Regions from separate parts of the Laceyella sacchari genome, predicted to be linked through region 1. Evidence: riboswitches for the same ligand, from Rfam matches in the RefSeq annotation. Region 1 holds a riboswitch; each other region holds the start of a gene.
The links. A riboswitch is a leader RNA that binds a small molecule or an ion and turns the genes downstream of it on or off. The one in region 1 is predicted to bind S-adenosylmethionine.
Positions count from the first base shown of each region.

Region 1 (6,845 bases):
TACAGGCGGCGCCGGAAGAAGTGTGACGACTTTGATTGCGGATGCGATGTGATTGACTGTGACTGCGTGGATTGCAAGTGCGTGGACTGCAATTGTTCGGACTAAAGCGAGGGGAGAAGCGAATGGAACACTGGCTTGATTGGTTGAAGTTCGTGCCCTGCCACCGCAAGCCAGAACGGTGTTTTCATATGGGGGGACAACCCTTACCCGTCTGTGCGCGCTGCCTGGGCATCATGATGGGCTATTTGTTTATTCCGATTCTGCTGTTGATTCCGCTTGTGCCGCCTTGGCCATTCGGGTTGTTGGCACAGATGCCGATGCTGATCGACGGGGGGACACAATGGCTGGGTTGGCGCCAGAGCAACAATTTCCTCCGCGTGGCGACGGGCCTGCTCAGCGGCTGGGGTCTTTCTGTCATCGTGGTGGATGGTGCACTAAAGTTGGTCCAATTAATTAAATAAAACAAAAATCATAAATTTGGCATAAAGATTCATTTTATGGAGAAGATAGAGGTAATGGGAAAATATTTCTTGTCCCGAAAGAGTTGAGGAAACGGTTTCTTTTTGTGTTTTTTTCAGATTATTTATCGTTTTATGTGATATTGCGGGGGCTTTCGAGGGCAAGGAATAAAAAATTAAGTAGTTGGAAAAAATTACACTCCTTTATATGGAAAAATTTATATGTTTATTCCTTTATAAAATGAAATAGATGGAGTAATATAGAAATAACAAGAATTCGGAAAGGATAGGTCGCGATGAACATTTTGGAAATGAGTGAAGTGGGCAAATACATTCGTAAAGTGAGAAAGGAAAGGGGATTGCGGCTGGAAGATCTCTCTGACCAGCATATCTCCACGGCCACGATCAGTAATATCGAGCGTGGCGTACCTCATGTGAACAAAGACAAAGTGTTGTATCTCATGAACAAGCTGGGTTTGGATCTGAGTGAAGTGCCCGACATGATCGAAAAGGACACTGGGAGCATCGAAAGCTTGCAAGTGAGATTCACCGCGATTGAAACCATGATCCAACTTGGCAACTACCAGCGTGCTTTAGCTCTGTTGTCCGATTTATCCGATGAGGTTACCTCTCAACACCAAGCAACGATTCACTACCTCAAAGGGCGCATTCACTTTATCAAGCGAGATTGGCGCAAAGCAGAAAGGGAACTGAGCGAAGCCATCCGTCTCGCTTATCAGGACCCCTACTCTCCCAAAGTCAACTTGGAGGCGGCCAGTTACTTGTGTCTGTCGGAATGCCGTATGCAACACAAGGACTGGGAGCAAGCGCTGAAATATGTTGAGCGAGGGCTGGACGCTTTAACTGATGAAGAAGAAATTTTCGAACAAATGCATGTAAAGCTTTTGCTCGCTCGTATTGAAAATCTGCAAAAGCTGGATCGGGCCGATGAGGCATTGCGCGGTGTTGACGAGGTATGGGCTCTGTTGCCGCAGATTCGCTCACGCCAGTTGATCCTCCAGACGTATGCGCTTCGGGCAGAACTCCTGCGTAAGATGAAGCTTTACCAAGATGCGATCCGCTATGCTCGCGAAGGAAGCCAAATCGCCGTGGGCAGCAAGGAGTATGGGGGAATGTTCCGGTTGTGGTCGGTGCTGGCACACTCCTATCAAGACGCGGGCCAATTGGCTGATGCAGAGGTTGCATTTGAGTTTGTACTGGAGCTGGGAGAGCATGTGAACGATAAAGAAGATTTGGTGCAGGCGAGCTGTTCGTTGGGACAGGTTTATCTCATGCAAGGGAAAATGGAACAAGCGCGAGATATACTGAAGCAGGCTTTGGATATGGCCGAACGCATTCACCATGGTTTGTTGACCAGCACGGCACTGATCTTGTTGGGGCAAGCGATGAAAAATATGAACCATTATCTGGATGCTATTGAATATTTCCAAAGCGCTGGCAAGATTGCGGACAAAAATAAGTTAAAAGACCGCGTCTACCTGTGTTATTATGAACTGGCAGATTGTTATGAAAAAATTGGTGAAGAAGCGAAATTTCAGGAAGCGACCCAACTGATGTATCAAACGCAGAAAGAGCTCAACAAAAACAAACTGTATTTGTGAATTTGATTGACACGGTTTTGCGAAATAGCTATATTATTGAGATATAAAAATAATCTCTTATCCAGAGTGGCGGAGGGACTGGCCCAATGAAGCCCGGCAACCTGTTGGATATTCCAATGTGGTGCTAATTCCTGTCAGAGAGTGTTCTCTCTGAAAGATGAGAGTGATAAGCGAGCGGCAAACACCTTTCATCTTTCGGAGATGAATGGTGTTTTTTTTATTTTGAGGAGAGGGTGGAGCCAGCATGGCCAAGCAGTGTGTGTCTGAACGACTGAAAGAGAAAATCCTCATCTTGGATGGCGCGATGGGGACGATGTTGCAACAAGCTGGGTTGACGGCGGCGGACTTTGGGGGGGAAGCCTTAGATGGGTGTAACGAGATGCTGAACCTGACCCGACCTGATCTGATCGAGTCGATCCACGATGCTTATTTTGCGGCGGGGGCAGATATTGTAGAAACCAACACCTTTGGAGCGACTCCCATCGTGTTAGCAGAGTATGAAAAGCCTGAATTGACGGAAGAGATCAACTTGGCGGCGGCGAGGTTGGCGGTGAAATCATGCCGCAAGTTCTCAACGCCGGAATGGCCGCGCTATGTTGCCGGAGCGATGGGTCCGACCACCAAAACGCTGTCCGTGACAGGTGGCACCACCTTTGACGAGCTGGCCCAAGGGTATTATTTGCAGGCGAAAGCTTTGATTCAAGGGGGCGTTGACTTTCTCTTGTTGGAAACATCGCAAGACACGTTAAATGTCAAAGCAGGGAGTGTGGGTATTGAGCGGGCATTTGCTGAATTAGGTGTCACTCTGCCGGTGATGGTCTCCGGCACGATTGAACCGATGGGAACCATGCTTGCGGGACAGACGATCGACTCTTTTTATGTGTCGATCGAGCATCTCAAACCGTTTGCTGTCGGCTTGAATTGCGCGACCGGCCCCGAGTTTATGACCGACCATATTCGCACCCTGGCGGGGATGGCTCGGTGCGCCGTCAGTTGCTACCCGAATGCCGGTTTGCCTGATGAAAATGGTGACTATTTGGAAACGCCGCAAGCGCTGGCCCGTAAAATGGCCGAATTTGCAAATAACGGTTGGCTCAATATCGCCGGAGGCTGTTGCGGCACCACGCCTGATCACATCCGGGCGATGAGTGAAGCATTGGCCGGCATTCAGCCACGCCAGTTGCAAGCTACGCATGCTCCCGCTGTATCGGGAATTGAGGCGGTCTTCTTGGAAGACAATCGCCCTATTTTAGTAGGGGAGCGGACCAATGTTATCGGTTCGCGCAAGTTTAAACGCTTGATCGCTGAAGGGAGTTATGAGGAAGCATCAGAGATCGCCCGCAAGCAGGTGAAAGGGGGAGCCCAGGTAATCGACATCTGCCTGGCTGATCCTGACCGTGATGAATTGGCCGATATGGAGAAGTTTTTGGCGTTTGTCACCAAGAAAGTCAAAGCGCCGCTGATGATCGACTCCACTGACCCCCAAGTGATTGCCCGCGCACTGACCTACACGCAAGGCAAAGCAGTGATCAATTCCATCAACTTGGAGGACGGCGAAGAGCGCTTCCAAGAGGTTTTGCCGCTGGTGAAGCGATTTGGAGCCGCGGTGGTGGTAGGAACCATTGATGAACAGGGTATGGCTGTTTCACGGGAGCGCAAGCTGGAAGTGGCATTGCGATCGTATGAGTTGTTGGTGGAGAAATACGGCATCGCGCCAGAGGACATCATTTTCGATCCCTTGGTGTTCCCCGTGGGCACAGGTGATGAACAGTACATTGGGTCGGCTGTGGAAACGGTGGAGGGGATCCGCCTGATCAAAGAGGCGCTTCCCGGCACTGCCACCATCTTGGGTGTGTCCAACGTCTCCTTCGGCTTGCCATTGGCCGGTCGCGAAGTCCTTAATGCTGTTTATCTGTATGAATGCACCAAAGCCGGTTTGGACTTTGCCATCGTGAATACCGAAAAACTGGAGCGCTACGCTTCGATTTCGGAAGAAGAACGCCGATTGGCGGAGCGATTGCTCTTTGATACCAACCAAGCTAATTACGATGCGGTACTGGCTGAATTTACGGCCTTTTATCGAGACAAAAAAGTGGAAGAGAAAAAGCAATCAGACCATCTGACATTGGAGGAGCGCTTGGCGCGCTATGTGGTGGAGGGAAGCAAAGACGGCCTGTTCTCCGATCTGGATGAGGCGCTGACCAAATATAAACCGCTTGATATTATTAATGGGCCGCTCATGGCGGGCATGGATGAAGTGGGGCGCTTGTTCAACGACAACCAACTGATTGTGGCTGAGGTGCTACAGAGTGCCGAGGTGATGAAAGCATCCGTTGCTTATCTGGAGCCGCATATGGACAAAGCGAAGACGCATGCCAGGGGGAAAGTGATCTTGGCGACAGTAAAAGGTGATGTCCATGACATCGGCAAGAATTTGGTGGAAATCATCATGGCCAATAACGGTTACGAGGTGGTAAACCTCGGCATCAAGGTGCCGCCGGAACAACTGATCGAAGCGGCGCGGCGTGAGCGTCCAGATATGATCGGGCTATCCGGCCTGTTGGTGAAGTCCGCCCAACAGATGGTAGTGACTGCGCAGGATTTGCGAAAAGCGGACATCCATGTGCCGATGCTCGTCGGTGGGGCAGCGCTGTCACGCAAATTTACGGATACCCGGATCTCTCCCGAATACAATGGCCCCGTTTTGTATGCCCGGGACGCCATGAATGGGCTTGAATTGGCGAATCGTTTGATGAATCCGGAAGAGAGAGCTGCGTTGGAGGCCGAGTTGCGGGCTAAGCGGGTTGAAGCGAAAGCGGCGAACACCGAAGTGAAAGCGAGTGTGCAGGTGGCTGTACGGCGTGTCAGTGAGATCAACCGCCAAGCCCCGGTGTTCGTCCCGCCCGACTATGAAAAACATGTGTATCGGGATGTGCCGCTCGCGCAATTGCGTCCTTATATCAATGAGCAGATGCTCTTGGGCAAGCATTTGGGCCTGAAGGGAAATGTGGCGGAGCTGTTGGCAGCTGGTGATGAGAAAGCTTGCCAATTGAAAGCACAAGTGGATGAGTTGTTTGCCGCGGCTATTTCCGACCGCTTGATCCGGCCGCACGGCTGCTATCGGTTTTTTCCGGCACAAGCGGATGGCGATACAATTCTGATTTATGACCCCAACGATCACAGTCGGATTATTGAACGGTTTACTTTCCCAAGACAGACAAAAGGCTCTTATCTCTGTTTGGCTGACTTTGTGCGGCCGGTGGAGTCGGGAGAGATGGATGCTGTCGGCTTTTTCGCCGTCACCGCCGGTTTGGGAGTGCGTGAGCAAGCGGAAACGTGGAAAGAGCAGGGCGACTACTTGCGTTCCCACTTGTTGCAAGCATTGGCATTGGAGACGGCGGAAGGGTTTGCGGAACGGATTCATCAGGTGATGCGTAGTGCTTGGGGCTTCCCCGACCCGGTCACCATGACCATGAAAGAACGATTTGCCGCCAAATATCAAGGGATTCGCGTATCGTTTGGTTACCCGGCTTGTCCCGACCTGGAAGACCAAGTCAAGCTGTTCCGATTGCTTGAGCCGGAAGAGATCGGGGTTGCGCTGACGGAAGGGTTTATGATGGAGCCAGAAGCGTCGGTGTCGGCGATGGTGTTTGCGCACCCTGAAGCCCGTTATTTCAGTGTGGTATAAGGAGGAAAATGAATGGGCAGACCAAATTTGATTGAACGGTTGCGGAGCGAGTTGCTCGTGGGCGACGGGGCGATGACCACTTATTTGTATCAGCAGGGCGTTTCCATCGGCGAATGTACCGAAGAGTTGGTGCTAAGCGATCCCAAACTGGTGGCGGGAGTGCACCAAGCTTATTATGAAGCGGGAGCGCGAGTGATAGAGACGCATACGTATGGTGCCAACCGGGAGCGGTTGACGCGGTATGGGCTGGAAGGGAAAGTGACGCGCCTCAACCGGGAAGCGGTGCGATTGGCCCGGGAATCGGTGGGGGATGATGCCTACATCTTGGGATCGATCGGTTCCATCTGTGCCGGGCGTGTGCCGGCCTATGATGAAGAGGAATACCGCGACATGTATGAAGAGCAAGCCACAGCGCTGTTGCATGCCGGAGTGGATGGCATTCTGTTGGAAACATTTCTCGATGTAAAGGAAATGCTGTTGGCTGTCGAAGTGATCCGTCCTCTGACCAACCTTCCGTTGCTGGCTCAGTTTTCCATGTTGGAAGTGGGCCGGACGCGTGATGCGTTTTCCATCTCTACCGCGTTTCAGTTGTTGGCTGAGCAGGGGGTAGATGGCGTCGGTCTCAATTGCCGTTTGGGGCCGATGGAATTATTGCGCGGATTGGAGAAAACGGTGGTGCCGGAACAATTGGTTATTACCGCGTTTCCCAATGCCAGCCGGTTAGGGATCACTGATGGGGAGTTGGCATATAAATCCAATCCCGCCTATTTTGAACAAACAGCGGAGTTGTTGGTGGAGCAAGGGGTCAGCTTGTTGGGGGGATGTTGCGGCACGACCCCTGAACACATCCGGTTGCTGGCCCAAAGCCTGAAAGGAAGAAAGCCGGTGCCACGCCGCAATCCGCAGAATCGGGAGACAGCACAACCGGTAGCGGTGGAGATAACCGAGCGCGTCAAACCGACGGTTGTAGAGAAAGTGCGCCATAAACGGACGATCGTGTGCGAATTTGACACACCCAAGGACTTGGACATTTCTGCTTTTTTGCATGGTGCCAGCCGATTGCAACAAGCAGGGGTT
Region 1 is NZ_CP103866.1:2,891,714-2,898,558, reverse strand. It holds gene NYR52_RS14185 (hypothetical protein) at 1-105, shown strand, start outside; gene NYR52_RS14180 (DUF2085 domain-containing protein) at 123-461, shown strand; gene NYR52_RS14175 (tetratricopeptide repeat protein) at 755-2,080, shown strand; SAM riboswitch class I at 2,135-2,244, shown strand; gene metH (methionine synthase) at 2,325-5,768, shown strand; gene NYR52_RS14165 (bifunctional homocysteine S-methyltransferase/methylenetetrahydrofolate reductase) at 5,781-6,845, shown strand, end outside.

Region 2 (6,845 bases), 380 kb from region 1:
CACATCATCTGACAACATGGTAGTGCGCCGCTGGCAATTCGTGATATGGTTTACCTATCGTCAATCGATGATTTGGAACGTTTTCGGGAACCGGGTCAACAACTCCACTCCATCCGCCGTGATGTGAACATCATCTTCAATCCGGACACCGCCCACTTCCGGAACATAAATGCCCGGCTCAATGGTAAACACCATGCCGGTCAACAACGGGTCGTCGTTCCGTTCATGAATCGAAGGAAATTCATGCACGCCAATTCCCAGACCATGGCCAAGGCGGTGGTTAAAATACTCGCCGTAACCGCGTTCACTGATGAGGTTGCGAGCTGCCAAGTCCACATCACCCATCCGCACACCAGGGCGACATGCATTGATCGCCGCCTCTTGCGCAGTCAGCACGGCGTCATAGATGGCGCGTTGTTCCTCGCTGGCTTCCTGATATACAAACGTGCGCGTAATGTCAGAGCAATAACCATCCAACACGACGCCCAAGTCAAACAGGACAAAATCTCCCTTTTTCAGCGGCCGGTCGCCAGGTGTGCCGTGGGGCAAAGCGGAGTTGGCTCCAAACAGAATGGTGGTGGGGAAGGACATTTCCCGGATTCCTTTTTTCTTCATAGCCAATTCGATCTCAGCCACGACTTCCAACTCAGTGCGGCCCAGCTCCAGTGCATCCAAGCCCACTTGCACTGCCTCATCGGCAATCAAAGCTGCCTGTCTCAAAATAACGAGCTCATCCGCGCTTTTCACCAGACGCATTTGGTTGATCTGTGCGTCCACTGCCGTGAAAGACGCCCCTGGCACAACGTTGAGTAGCGCTTCTGCACGAGCGTAGGGCAACGACTCTTTTTCGACCGCAATGGTGGCATTGCGCTCAATTCCCCGCTTGCGCAACGCCTCGCCAATCATCAACCATGGATCTTCTGCATCATCGTAACCGATGATCTGTTCAGTCCAGCCAGCCGCCCTTGCCCGTGCTTGCTCCATGTTTGGGCAAACGAGGAACGGGTCCGCTTCCGGGAACAGAAAGACGCCCATCAACCGTTCATGGGGATCGCACAAGAAGCGGGTGAGATAGAAAACATTTGGAGTGGAATGGACAAATGCCATCTCTACCCCCTCCTGTTTCAACCATTGCGAGATGTTTTCCCATTTACGTTCCATCATCAAAACACTCCTATACCATGGCCGAACTGCCAATGAATTTATGTAGTCATAAGATATCACTAACTTTTATTATAACGAAACGGATCATTTACACACGCATAAAAATTTTTCAAATATGATCGATATAATCTGGTTTAAGCATATAATGTTCCGGGAAAATAATTCTTATTATACTCGGATGCTTTCCCAGCTGACTGTTCGGGCTCACTCCCATTTGCATGGCATGTAAACTCATGAGTATTTACGGGGGGATCACTGATGAAGAAAACGTATCTGTGTGAAAGCTGCGGAAAAGTGGCCGCCAAATACGAAGCGCGTTTGACGAAGAAAGGTAAAAACGTCTTGGTTTGCCAATCTTGTTTGAAAAAGCTGAATGACGAACCAGACACATTCAGCCATCCGCTCGACTTGGATCACCAAGACGGGGAATCTTCGTTTCAATGGTGAATCTACGAAAAAAGCAGCTTCTCTCCTATGAGAGAAGCTGCTTTTTGGTTAATAGATCGGTGTCCAACCTTCTTTGGTTTTAAAGATGCGTACCGCCACCACTTTCCGGTCTGCCATCAACGTGAAATAATGGCGGGTGTTTTCCGGCACCGAAATCAGATCACCTGGCTCCAGCTCTACATCGAAATATCGGCCATCCTGCCCCTTAATCGCAAAAATGCCGTGGCCGCTCACAATAAACCGCACTTCATCATCGGTGTGGTGATGTTCAGCTTTGAAGTTTTCCAACAACTGATCCAAGTTGGGGGTGGCCTCGGACAAAGAAATCACATCCTCAGTCACATAGCCACGCCGTGCCGACAAATCATCGATCTCCTTTCGGAACGTTTGGATAATCTCCGCTTTCTCTTCTTCGTCCAAATTGTATTTATCACTGAGCCGCGCGGGCAACTTCGTAATGTCCCATTTTTCATAAATGATGCCTTGGCTGTTCAAATATGTGCTCACCTCATCGGGGTGACTCACTCTCTGATCGTTGTCATGAAAACGCAATTCTGCCATGATCCATTCCTCCTATGCGTGAGCCGCAGTCGCGGGGGAAGCCGTCCACCGCGGTTGCAACATCAACATTTTTAAATGGTAAGAAAACAGAAATTCCAATGCTTCCAAATGTTTCTTCGCTTCAAACCCGTCTTTGCCCCACACGGTGACACCATGGTTGCGAATCAACACCGCTTTGGTGCTGGTTTCGATCACCCCGGCCACTTCTTTGGCCAACGTGGGCAGATCGGCAAAATTCTCCACAATCGGTACGGTGATCTCACCATCCTCTTCCCAGATGCCAAACGCCTTGATCAGTTCCTGATTGCGAAAAGTGACAAACCCTTGCTCTGCATACAGTTCAGACACGACATTGTTATCCACCGTATGCACATGCAAACAACACCCCGCGGTCGTGTTGCGGTACACCTCCAGATGAATGCAGGTTTCCGCGGACGCCTTTAGTCCGGTGTCTTCCACCGCCTTTCCCTCGCCATCGACGAGCAGGAAATCTTCCATCGTCCGTTTGCGTTTGTCCTTGCCACTGGCACTGACTAGAAATAGCAGAGGATTGTCGTTCACCTTGATCGACAGATTACCGCTGGTTCCGGGAAACCAGTCCCGACTGGCCAACTCATCTTTGATTTCAGTCAATTCCTGCCATTTTCGGGCTACTACACTCATGCGACAACCCCCTTTTGCTCAAGGGATGAGATAATATCGTAAAACGTGTTAAAGGGTGTGTGGGCGATAGCCAACTCTTCACATTTCTTTACTAGGAAATCGCGTGCAAACACCTCATCTGCCTGTTTGGCCGCGGCCAGATCAGTGATGGAATCGCCGATGACGATGCGATGGTACCGTTCTTTGGGATACTGTTTCAAAATGGCCGGTTTGCACAAGCCGCAATCATTTTGGCAACTTTCATCACAGGCGTGGGGCCACAAGATGCGGATCGTCTCCCCACTGAAGTCACTGCCGTTGCAATAAATGTTGGCCTGATCTACAAGCCCTTCCAGCATGGGATGGACAAAGAAATCAATGCCTCCGCTGACAATGTACAGCGGAATGCCATGGTCTTGGGCAAAACGGACAAACTCGGGGAATCCACTGCGCAGGCGGGCATGTTCCAGCACGAACTGCACAATGTCCTCTTTTAAGGAGGAGGGCAACATGGCAAACATTTCCCCCACGCCTGAACGGATCGACCGGCGCTGGGCCAACACATCCTCCTTGATCGCCTCCCAACCGGGCGGATTAAACTTTTTCATAATGGCGATGATATTGTCTGTCTCTGTTATTGTGCCATCGAAATCGCAAAACAAGATCGGCTGCTTGCTCATGACCGCCCCGCTCCTCCCCACAAAGATAGCGCCTTGGCCAGCTCCGGCCGGGCATCGTCTACGTCACTCAGTTCTCCACCAGCCAACACCACTTCAATCGCTTGCCGAAACGCGCGGCCGCCGCCCACTGCTCCGTCAGGGTGACCATGTACGCCCCCTCCCGCGTTGATAACACAATCTATGCCGAAGTCACGCACCAGCGCAGGTACCAATCCCGGATGAATCCCGGCAGAAGGAACAGGAAACGCCCGGCGGTGGATATCCGATTCCGCCAACAAATGCTCTTTAATCGCCAACGCATCCTGCTGAGGGATCGCAACACTTCCGTAAGGGGATGGAAACAAGACCAAGTCGGCCCCGGCCATACGCAAGAGCTTGCCCAACAAAAGCGCCCGGTCCAGACCGTAACGGGATGAAGAGGTAAACGCGCCGGAAACGGCGGGATGGGCCATGATCGGCACGGTGATTTCCTCGTCTTCCGCCAGTTCGATGAGCACATCCAGCCCATAGGCAAACACGTTAAACAACAGGGCATCAGCCCCCCATGCAACCGCCCGCTTCGCTTTTTCCTTCAATTCTGATGTGCGTCCGGTCAGATTCACCGCGTACAAAGTCTTGTGACCTGTTTCCGACTCGGTGGCACCAAGCACTTCCTTGGCCGCGCGAATCCGCTCTTTAAAAGGGGTCAGGGGGTTGTCGAACAATATCTCATCATCTTTGACTAAGTCGATGCCTCCCAGGGCTTGCTCGCGCAACTGCTGTTGGAAATAGGACAGATCCCGGCCCAACATGGCCTTGAAGATGCTCATCACCAACGGCCTGCCCGTCACGCCGAGCGTTTGCCGAATGCCGTCAATGCCATATCGCGGTCCTGGAAAAGCGCTTGCCACCTCCGGGGAGAAGGTGAGGTCCACCAATTTGATCTCGCCGTCAAGCGAAAGCTTGCCAAATACCGTGGTCAAAATCGCTGGCAAATCTAAGGAGAAATTTGCCGCAGGATATTTGATTGAAATCAGCCCTTTTGTGCCCTCACCGTCAGTCGGGAGCGGGGCCACTTCCACCACTTCTCCCTTATGTCGCTCCAATTGAGCTTGTTCAATTGTCGGCAGGTTGGTCCACGAACCGACTGTAAGCCCCAGTGCGATGCTCTCCGCTTTTTTGTGCAAGTCTGCTTTTTGCTCGTGCACAAGATATGTCGCCACCACATGACCCATACCACTCACTCCTCACAAATAAAAAAACCCTTCGCGAGGAAGGGATGATCCACAGACTCCACTTCCTCCCATCTCTCAGCTGATTCGCTGCAAGAATTAGCACCGTGCCTTCGTGGTTATGGACCACGGCTCCCTGATCTTATCGGGCGCCCCATCTCGCGATGGCATTACGGTCGGTTGCTGGGCTTCATCGGGCTCGTCCCTCCGCCGGCTCTTGATGAGAGAAATAACATAATTCCGTTTCAATTTTCAATTTTCCCCGTCATTATCACATACCCATGCGCTTATGTCAATCCGTTTTTCGCAGGGCAGCACGCCGCCATCCGGTCAGCAGCCTCAATCAAACGCTTCTCGCTGTCCAGCATGCCCACCCGCACATAACCATCCCCCGCCTGTCCGAAGCCCAATCCGGGAGCGACGGCAACATGGGCGCGTTCCAACAGCAAGTTAGCAAACGAGAGCGAGTTATGCCCCTCCGGCACCGGAAGCCAACAGAAGAAGGAGCCGGCTGGTTTTTCCACCTGCCATCCGTGCTCGTGCAACCGGTCGATAAAAGCATCGCGGCGTCTTTCGTATGTGCTTACCAATTCGCGCACACAATCCTGCGAACCCGTCAGTGCAGTCGCCGCTGCCTGCTGAATCGCGCCGAACAAGCTGACATAAAAATGGTCTTGTAGCAACTGAATGCTCTCAATCACTTGCTCATTCCCCACCGCAAATCCAATGCGCCAACCGGCCATGTTGTAGGTTTTGCTCATCGTATAAATCTCAATGCCTACCTCTTTGGCACCCGGTGTCTCTAAAAAACTCATCGGCTTCAATCCGTCAAAACCGATCGCGGCGTACGCGAAATCATGAACGACCAGCACATCGTGCCGCTCGGCCCGGCTCACCACTTCGGCGAAAAATTCAGCATTGGCTACGGCGCCTGTCGGGTTGTTGGGATAATTGAGAAACATCAGCTTGGCCTTGTCCCACACTTTCTCATCAATGGCAGCAAAATCAGGCAAAAACCGATTTTCAGCCAACAACGGCATCAGCGCCATCTCAGCGCCAGCCATGGCAATCCCCGACCAATAATCGGGATAGCCCGGATCGGGCACCAATGCGACATCGCCGGGGTTGAGATAACATTGCGAGATTTCCACCAACCCTGCTTTTCCGCCAAACAGCACTGCCACTTCCGTTTCGGGATTTAGCTTCACCCCGTACTCCCGTAAGTAAAATTGTGCGACCGCCTCCTTGAGGAACGCGTGGCCTCGAAACGGCGGATATTTGTGATGTTGCGGATTATCGGCAGCCTGCTTTAACGCATCCACGATATGCGCGGGAGTCGGCAAATCAGGATTGCCTTGACCCAGATTAATCACGTCATGCCCTTGCGCCTGCAAACGGCCAACTTGACCAACCAAGCGGGCAAAAAATTGCTCCGGCAAGCGATCCAACGCTTCCGCACGCTGAAATTTGCTCAAGATTCTCACATCCACTCTCTGGGAAATGTTCTTGAAATTCTAATCAGTTATGTTATATCGTTGTGGGGAATCTGTCAAAGTCTTTTTTGGGAGGATGCATCTCCTATGAAATGGAAATGTGCTGTGATTCAAATGGATATCGCCTTCGGGCAACCGGAACGAAACATGGCCATGGCTGAACAAAAAATCGCCGCCGCGGCCGCCGACAAACCGGATGTGATCATCTTGCCGGAATTGTGGACCACCGGTTATGATTTAACCCGTTTGGATGAGATCGCCGATCCGATGGCTATGAAGACAAAAGCGTTCATGTCCAAGCTCGCTCGGCAACACGGCGTGCACATCATTGCCGGTTCAGTCGCCGAACGACAAGAAGACGGCACCTGGAACACACTCATCGCCTTTGACCGCCGCGGTGAACAAGTGGGTGAATACCGCAAAGTGCACCTCTTTCGCCTGATGAACGAAGAGAAATACCTACAGCCCGGCGAACAAATGGGTTCCTTCGCGCTGGATGGCATTCCTTGCGCCGGGGTCATCTGTTATGACATTCGCTTTCCCGAATGGATCAGAAAACATGTCGTTGCTGGAGCACAGGTGCTGTTCGTCGTCGCTGAATGGCCGATGCCACGGCTCGCGCATTGGCGCCATCTGCTCATCACCCG
Region 2 is NZ_CP103866.1:2,514,872-2,521,716, forward strand. It holds gene NYR52_RS12215 (M24 family metallopeptidase) at 61-1,161, opposite strand; gene NYR52_RS12220 (hypothetical protein) at 1,423-1,611, shown strand; gene mtnD (acireductone dioxygenase) at 1,660-2,172, opposite strand; gene NYR52_RS12230 (methylthioribulose 1-phosphate dehydratase) at 2,185-2,835, opposite strand; gene NYR52_RS12235 (2-hydroxy-3-keto-5-methylthiopentenyl-1-phosphate phosphatase) at 2,832-3,494, opposite strand; gene NYR52_RS12240 (2,3-diketo-5-methylthiopentyl-1-phosphate enolase) at 3,491-4,708, opposite strand; SAM riboswitch class I at 4,774-4,932, opposite strand; gene NYR52_RS12245 (pyridoxal phosphate-dependent aminotransferase) at 4,993-6,180, opposite strand; gene NYR52_RS12250 (carbon-nitrogen family hydrolase) at 6,286-6,845, shown strand, end outside.
Region 2: linked by a shared signal. The riboswitch ahead of NYR52_RS12240 (2,3-diketo-5-methylthiopentyl-1-phosphate enolase) and the one ahead of metH (methionine synthase) in region 1 are both predicted to bind S-adenosylmethionine.

Region 3 (6,845 bases), 180 kb from region 1:
CATGACAAGCGGCCAAAAAAATCATAATCAATGTCATATCACGCTTGGAAAAATTGCGCTCTTCCGCCTCTTGAATGATAAGACCCGCCCCCAGAAACAAGCCAGCAAACAACCCCGTGGCCATCGCAATCGCTCCATGCCCGGAAATCGACAAAGGTTTGAGCAGCGGCATAATCCACTGCGCCACCCGATCCAGAAAACCGACATCCTTGAGGGCCTGCAAAACGACCATCAACGGCAGCACAATCACCACCAGTTGCAATACACCTTCGGCCGATGCGTAGAGGGCCGTCAGCAAGATATCCACCCAGCCGTCGGCACGGGCATGCTCAACTGGCGCCAACACTCCTTGTGTGATCGGTTCTCCGCCACCGGCCCACGTCCAGTTGATGATCAAGGCCGAGACCACTGCCAGTCCCATCCGCACAGTGATCACGGCCCATGTCGCCACACCCACCCGGCGACAAACCGCCGATTCGATAAACATGTTGTGTGAGAAGCTAAGCATGACCGCCAAGATAAACGCTTGCTTCACCGTCAAGTCAACCGCCTGCATAGCCCCTAATGCGGCATAAAGATTTAACACATTGCCCAACACCAGCGGAATCGCCGCTTCCCCACTCAATCCAAACACAGACATAAAGGGAGCAATGCGTTCCGTCACCCATTCCAACACGGGCGTCTGCTTAGCCACCTGAATGACAATTGCAATGGGAAGAACGATTTTGCTCAACTCCCACGATGTTTTAAGGCCAGCGCGCATCCCCTTCTTCCAATCCACGCTACGGTTCATCTTCTCCCACCCGCTCTTTCTGTTTTGCTATTCATTTATGTCTGCACCAATTCACACACGGCTTCCACATGCGCTGTCTGTGGAAACATATCAAACGGTTCAATCCCTGCAACCCGATACCCGCTCTTCAACAACTGCGCACAATCTTTGGCCAACGTCGCTGGATTGCAAGAAACATATACCAAGCGCGGCACCTTTGTCCGCATCAGAGCCTGCAACAGAGGCTGTCCCAATCCGGTCCGCGGCGGATCTACCACGATAACATCTGGCCGCAACCCTTCTTTGATCCACTTGGGCAAAAGCGTTTCTGCCGCACCCACGTAATATTCGGCATGGGCGATACCATTCAACTTGGCGTTCTCCTTGGCATCGGCAACAGCTTCAGGTACTGTATCCATGCCGATGACACGCTTCGCTCCAGACGCCAACCACAAGCCGATGGTTCCTGCTCCGCAATAGGCGTCAATCACAGTTTCTGTCCCTGTCAGGCGAGCTGCTCGTTTGACCGCGTCATACAGCCGGACGGTCTGGACGGGATTGAGCTGAAAGAAGGCCCGGGCAGATAACGCAAACGTCAACTCTCCCAATCGCTCAATCAGCTTCTCATTCCCCCACAACAGCCGGGACTCTTCTCCAAATACAAGCGAAGTTTTATCTGGATTGTAGTTCAGCACTACGCTTTTCACTTGAGGTAGCCTTCGGGTCACTTCACGCACAAAAGCTTCTTCTTCGGGAAATGATTTTGTCCGGGTGACCAACACCAACTGGATTTCTTCCGTGGCGAAAGCAATCCGCCCCACCAAATGCCTGAGTGTGCCGCGATGTTTCCGCTCATCATAGATATCCACCCCCAACTCCTCCACCAGTCGCTTGGCTTTATAAAGGGCTTCGTTCAGCTTAGGGTGTTGCACCATGCATGCACTCGCATCAACCAATTGGTGAGAAGCGGCGGAAAACATGCCCATAGAGACTTGACCGCCCACGCGCCGTAAAGGAAATTGCGCCTTGTTGCGATACGACCACGGTTCATCCATGGTGACAGTCTCGCCGATCGGCACATCTCGCAAACCAGCGTACCTGGCGAAACTCTCGGCAACCAACTCCCGCTTCAAGCGCTTCTGCATCCGGCGGTCAATGTGCTGCAATTGGCACCCACCGCACTCCCGATACACCGGACACGGCGGTTCCACCCGATAAGCTGATTTTTTCTTCACTTTCAGCAATTGGGCTTTGGCAAATTTGGGTTCCACTTGTACCACACGGGCAACCACGATTTCACCCGGTACAGCGCCTTCCACAAAAACGACTTGCTTTTGGTAGTGGCCTATACCCTCGCCATTGATGCCGATGCGGCGGATGGGAAGCTGGATCACCTCTCCCCGCTTCAAGCGAATCTGTTTTGCTTGCTTGGTTGACTTGTTCATCTGCCGTTTTCCTTTCCTTAATAAATGCGCTTATCCTATTGTACCCGAAACAATTTGAAAACGCAGGTCTGACGGGCAGGTGATTCCAAAAAAAGACGGCCATTGGTGGCCGCCGGAATAAAGAAAAAACCAAAAGCTTTAAACAGCAGGAGCCTTCTGCCTGTTCACTGGCCGCCCGCCGCTTTAGCCAACGGCACTGCCTTGGAGCTCCATGGAACCCCTCCGCCCACAACGGGACGGTTTGCATGCCAAGTCACTGCCAAGCTCCGCTCACGCAACAAACAATCCGCTTGCCCTTGCTTCCATCCGTTGGCGATCAACGCTAACCACGTTGTTTCTCCCTCTTGCGTCGCCTTCCATGCCTGTACCGGTAGACCTGCCCGCTCCAGGTGCCCGACCACTTGGGCAGCCGATGCTTGCACGGACGGATAAGACAAGAGATGAAAGCGTGAACCATCTCCATCCGCACTCTCCAATAACAATGCGCGGGGAGCCGCTTTGCCGGCGGTCTGTCCCGCCAACCGCCACAAGTTGCACAAATCCTCCACCACAGCGCTGGCAGTCGGCTTCTCACCCGCCCCCTGGCCGATCAGCGTAAGGTCCTGAACAAAGTCTCCCTCTACATGCACAGCATTGTACACATCGTTCACATTGGACAAGGGATGGGACAACGGCAACAAGGTAGGGGATACCGAGCAGGACACTGGGCCGTTTTCACCGTATTGTTCAGCGGAAGCAAGCAATTTAACCGCAAAGCCAAGCTGATCGGCCAACTCCAATTCGATCGGGGAGATCTGTGTGATGCCCACCCGCTGAATCTGATCGACAGGCACATGCACATCAAAAGCGAGGCGCGAGAGAATCGACAGTTTATGAGCAGCATCGATTCCCTCAACATCTGCCGTCGGGTCCGCTTCAGCATATCCCTTTTGCTGCGCTTCTATCAATATGTCCTCATACGTACGACCTTCGTCCTTCATTTTGGTTAGAATGAAGTTGGTTGTACCATTTAATATGCCAGAAACTTTGCATATGCGATTGGCCTTCAGGAAATGGGAAACCGTGCCGATAATCGGAATTCCACCGCCCACACTGGCTTCATAAGCCAACTTCACACCAAACTGCTTTGCCCATGCGCGCAATTCTTCCCCATGGCGGGCCAACAATTCCTTGTTGGCGGACACAACGTGACAACCGTTTTCCATTGCCCGCCGCAAATAATCACGGGTCGGTTCGACGCCTCCCATCACTTCGATAACTACATCTACCTCGCGGGCCAGCACTTCGTCAAAACAGTTGGTCAACAACGATTGCGTTCCTTCCACTTGGCGTTCTTTGTTGATATCGCGCACCAAGATGGCCTCCACCGTTACCCACATGCCCGTGCGCCGGGCGATCACGTCTTGGTTGCTTTGAATCATCTTCCACACGCCGGTGCCTACCGTACCCAAGCCCAACAGTGCCACTCGCACCTGTTCCATCCCAATCCCTCCAAATGATTGTGTTTGAATATAGAAAAAACCCTCTTCTAGATAAGAAGAGGGTTTTTGCACACGACGAAACCATTCTTCTTATCTCTCAGTGCAACATGGGCACTGCAGGATTTGGCACCTTCCGGTAAGGATATACCGAGGTTGCCGGGCTTCATCGGGCCAGTCCCTCCGCCACTCTGGATAAGAAAGTCGTACAACCGATATCGTTTTTCCAATATTTTAATTTATTATGGGCTAACCGAGGATACTTGTCAATTATTAAAAAGAAAATGTCATTCCACAATCGTGTTGCGCAACAATCCCAAGCGGTCGATCTCCAATTCTACCACATCTCCTGGTTGGAGATAAGGGTGGACTTCCTCACCCAACTCCAACAAGCAACCTGTGCCCACCGTGCCTGATCCGATCACGTCTCCTGGTACCAATTCACACTCAGCAGACGCCCGTTCAATCATTTGCGCGAAGGTCCAATGCAACTCTTTGGTATTCCCTTTGGATAGCTCACGGCCATTAACACGCGCGCGCATCGTAAGCGACCAGTGCTCTCCATCGCGACAATCTTCCAATTCATCTGTCGTCACCAACCAGGGGCCAAGCGAAGTAGCGAAGTCTTTCCCTTTCGCCGGCCCAAGCCCGACCGCCACCTCTTGCAGTTGGGCGTCGCGAGCACTCCAATCATTCATAATCATGAAGCCTGCGATATGGGCAAGAGCCTCTTCGCGCTTGATGTTCTTACCCCTTTTGCCGATGACACAGGCAATCTCCAATTCATAGTCCAGCTGATTGGTGTACGCCGGTTTTTTCACAGGCGCTTCCGGGCCAATCACTGCTTGATGGTTGGAAAAATAAAAAACGGGGATTTCATACCACTGCGGTACCATGTCCAATCCCCGCTTTTGGCGGCATGTCCGCACATGTTCTTCAAAGGCGTAGAAATCGCGCAGGCTACTCGGTGTCGCAATCGGCGCAAATAAATCCACTTCGGCCAGAGCCAATGCCACCGGTTCCCCTTCCACTTGCAAGCGCAACCAATCTCTCTGCCCCAATGCTTGATCCAGTTGTTGCAGAAAGTCGCGTTCCTGTTCACCCCGTTGCAAATACGTAAGCATGTCGGTGGCGAGACGGTAAGGAAAGACGAGGTTTTGCTCCAACTCCATGCACTGCTGTGCCAGCCCGACATCGATCACATGCCCGTCCCGCACCCAGCCCAAACGGGCCAGCATCCCATCTTGTGATTGAATATTGAGTTCATCCACTTTAACCATATAAGTAACCAACTTCATCCACTTTCCCTCCCCTCCTTTTTACAATATTCCAACTTTGAATCGTTTAGCAAGCGGCGAAATGATTCATCCTACGGCGCATAAAAAAACAGACTTCATTACAAAGTCTGTAAAATGGGAGCTTTGGCATTGCATGTCTCTTTGACGATTCTCTGACACGCGTCTGATGACATCAGTACCTCAAACCGTTCGCGCATCCGCCCCAATTGCAACGGTGAATCGAGCAGTTTGGAGACTTGCAGGCGAATGGTTGACGGACGCGTAATCATGGCGACGCGATGATGCAAGAGATATTGCTGATTAGCTTCTTCCTGACCCGGGAAAGCTTCAAACAACAGCATCGGCAACTGTTTAGCAATAGCCTCGGTGATGGTCACCCCACCCGGCTTGGTGATCAAAAGGTCGGCGGCGGACATCCATAAGGGTACATCGGTGCGATACCCCTCAATCCGTATGTGCGGTGCAACAAACTGTTGAGTCAGCCGCTCAAACAACCCCCGATTCTTCCCTGTCAGCACCACCAACTGCAAATGGTCCAACTCTTGCAATTCGCCCACAACTTGTTCCAACGGTCCCAGGCCAGTGCCTCCGCCCATGACGAGCACCACCGGGCGCACGGGGGACAACCCCAACCGGCGGCACGCCTCTTGCTTGGATACATGCTCATAAAATGTGGGATTGACCGGAATGCCGGTCTCAATCAATGACAACCCGGTTTGCCACTGTATCCGCTCAAACTGATGCCAATTAGGCAATTTTTTGGGCACGCACAACACATGGGGCACGCGAGCGAGCCAAATGGGATGCAACTCATAATCCGTCACCACCCCAACCGTCGGGATCTCTTCGTAGATGTCCGGACACATGAGCAATCCGAAAGGATGGGTGGTCACAATTTTGGTTGGCTCCGTCACGCGAATCAGCTGATTCAACCTTTTGCGAATGGACCAGCCCATCTTTTCAATCACTTCACTAGAAACGTACCGAATGACTTTGTTATGGTGAGTCCAATCATATAAATAATAGTATAAGGTCGGAAACTTACTTAGCATGCCGTGGTATCCGGACTGCAACAGGGGATGAAAACTGTTTGGAATGAGTTGCAGCAGATCAACGACTTCCGCGGTGACGTTCGGTTGTTTATTAAACTCGCACGCCAACGCTTTGGCGGCGGAGTTGTGGCCTGTCCCAAATCCCATTGTAAGCAAGAGTATGCGTTCGATGGCACTCCCCTCCTTAACCCGTCTTCCCCATTATAGCGCGCTCATTTAGCGCATATATATGAATCTGTTGATTTCTATACTAATCTTAACTAACCGTTCATACCGATTTGCCCTCATTTTCGGTTGTGAGCCAACGAGGCCTCAGCCATGCGCACCAGTTCTTTCACCATGCTTCCTCCGATGACTCCGCCGATCTTGCCGGCGTCTTCAGCCTTCAGCTCTCCGTTCCCCCGCTCCTCAAACGGAATGCCTAATTGCTTGGCTACTTCCATACTTACGTCATCTGGGCTTGCGATATGCTTGCCCAACGCCTTGCCCATCACATTCTTCTTAAGCATATCCATTCCCTGTCTGGCTGCGGGATGGAGCAACCGGTTTTTTCTTTTGCGCGCCATCACATCCCCTCCTTGTTGGATAGTCTGCGACAACACTTCAGCAAATATAAGGGGTGAACTTTTTTTATTCTACACTTTTTGTTTACACGGCGCAAAAGCGCACACTCCGCCCCGGCATGCCCCGCCAGAGCAAAAAAAGCGCAACCCCATAACGGGTTGCGCTTCCCGATTATCCGCGCGCGGCGAGATAACGTTTGTTTACTTCTTCCCAGTTGACCACATTCCAGAAAGCCT
Region 3 is NZ_CP103866.1:2,712,787-2,719,631, forward strand. It holds gene NYR52_RS13265 (nucleoside recognition domain-containing protein) at 1-793, opposite strand, end outside; gene rlmD (23S rRNA (uracil(1939)-C(5))-methyltransferase RlmD) at 829-2,217, opposite strand; gene NYR52_RS13275 (homoserine dehydrogenase) at 2,382-3,698, opposite strand; SAM riboswitch class I at 3,786-3,897, opposite strand; gene NYR52_RS13280 (fumarylacetoacetate hydrolase family protein) at 3,983-4,993, opposite strand; gene NYR52_RS13285 (MGDG synthase family glycosyltransferase) at 5,092-6,192, opposite strand; gene NYR52_RS13290 (alpha/beta-type small acid-soluble spore protein) at 6,330-6,611, opposite strand; gene NYR52_RS13295 (superoxide dismutase) at 6,781-6,845, opposite strand, start outside.
Region 3: linked by a shared signal. The riboswitch ahead of NYR52_RS13275 (homoserine dehydrogenase) and the one ahead of metH (methionine synthase) in region 1 are both predicted to bind S-adenosylmethionine.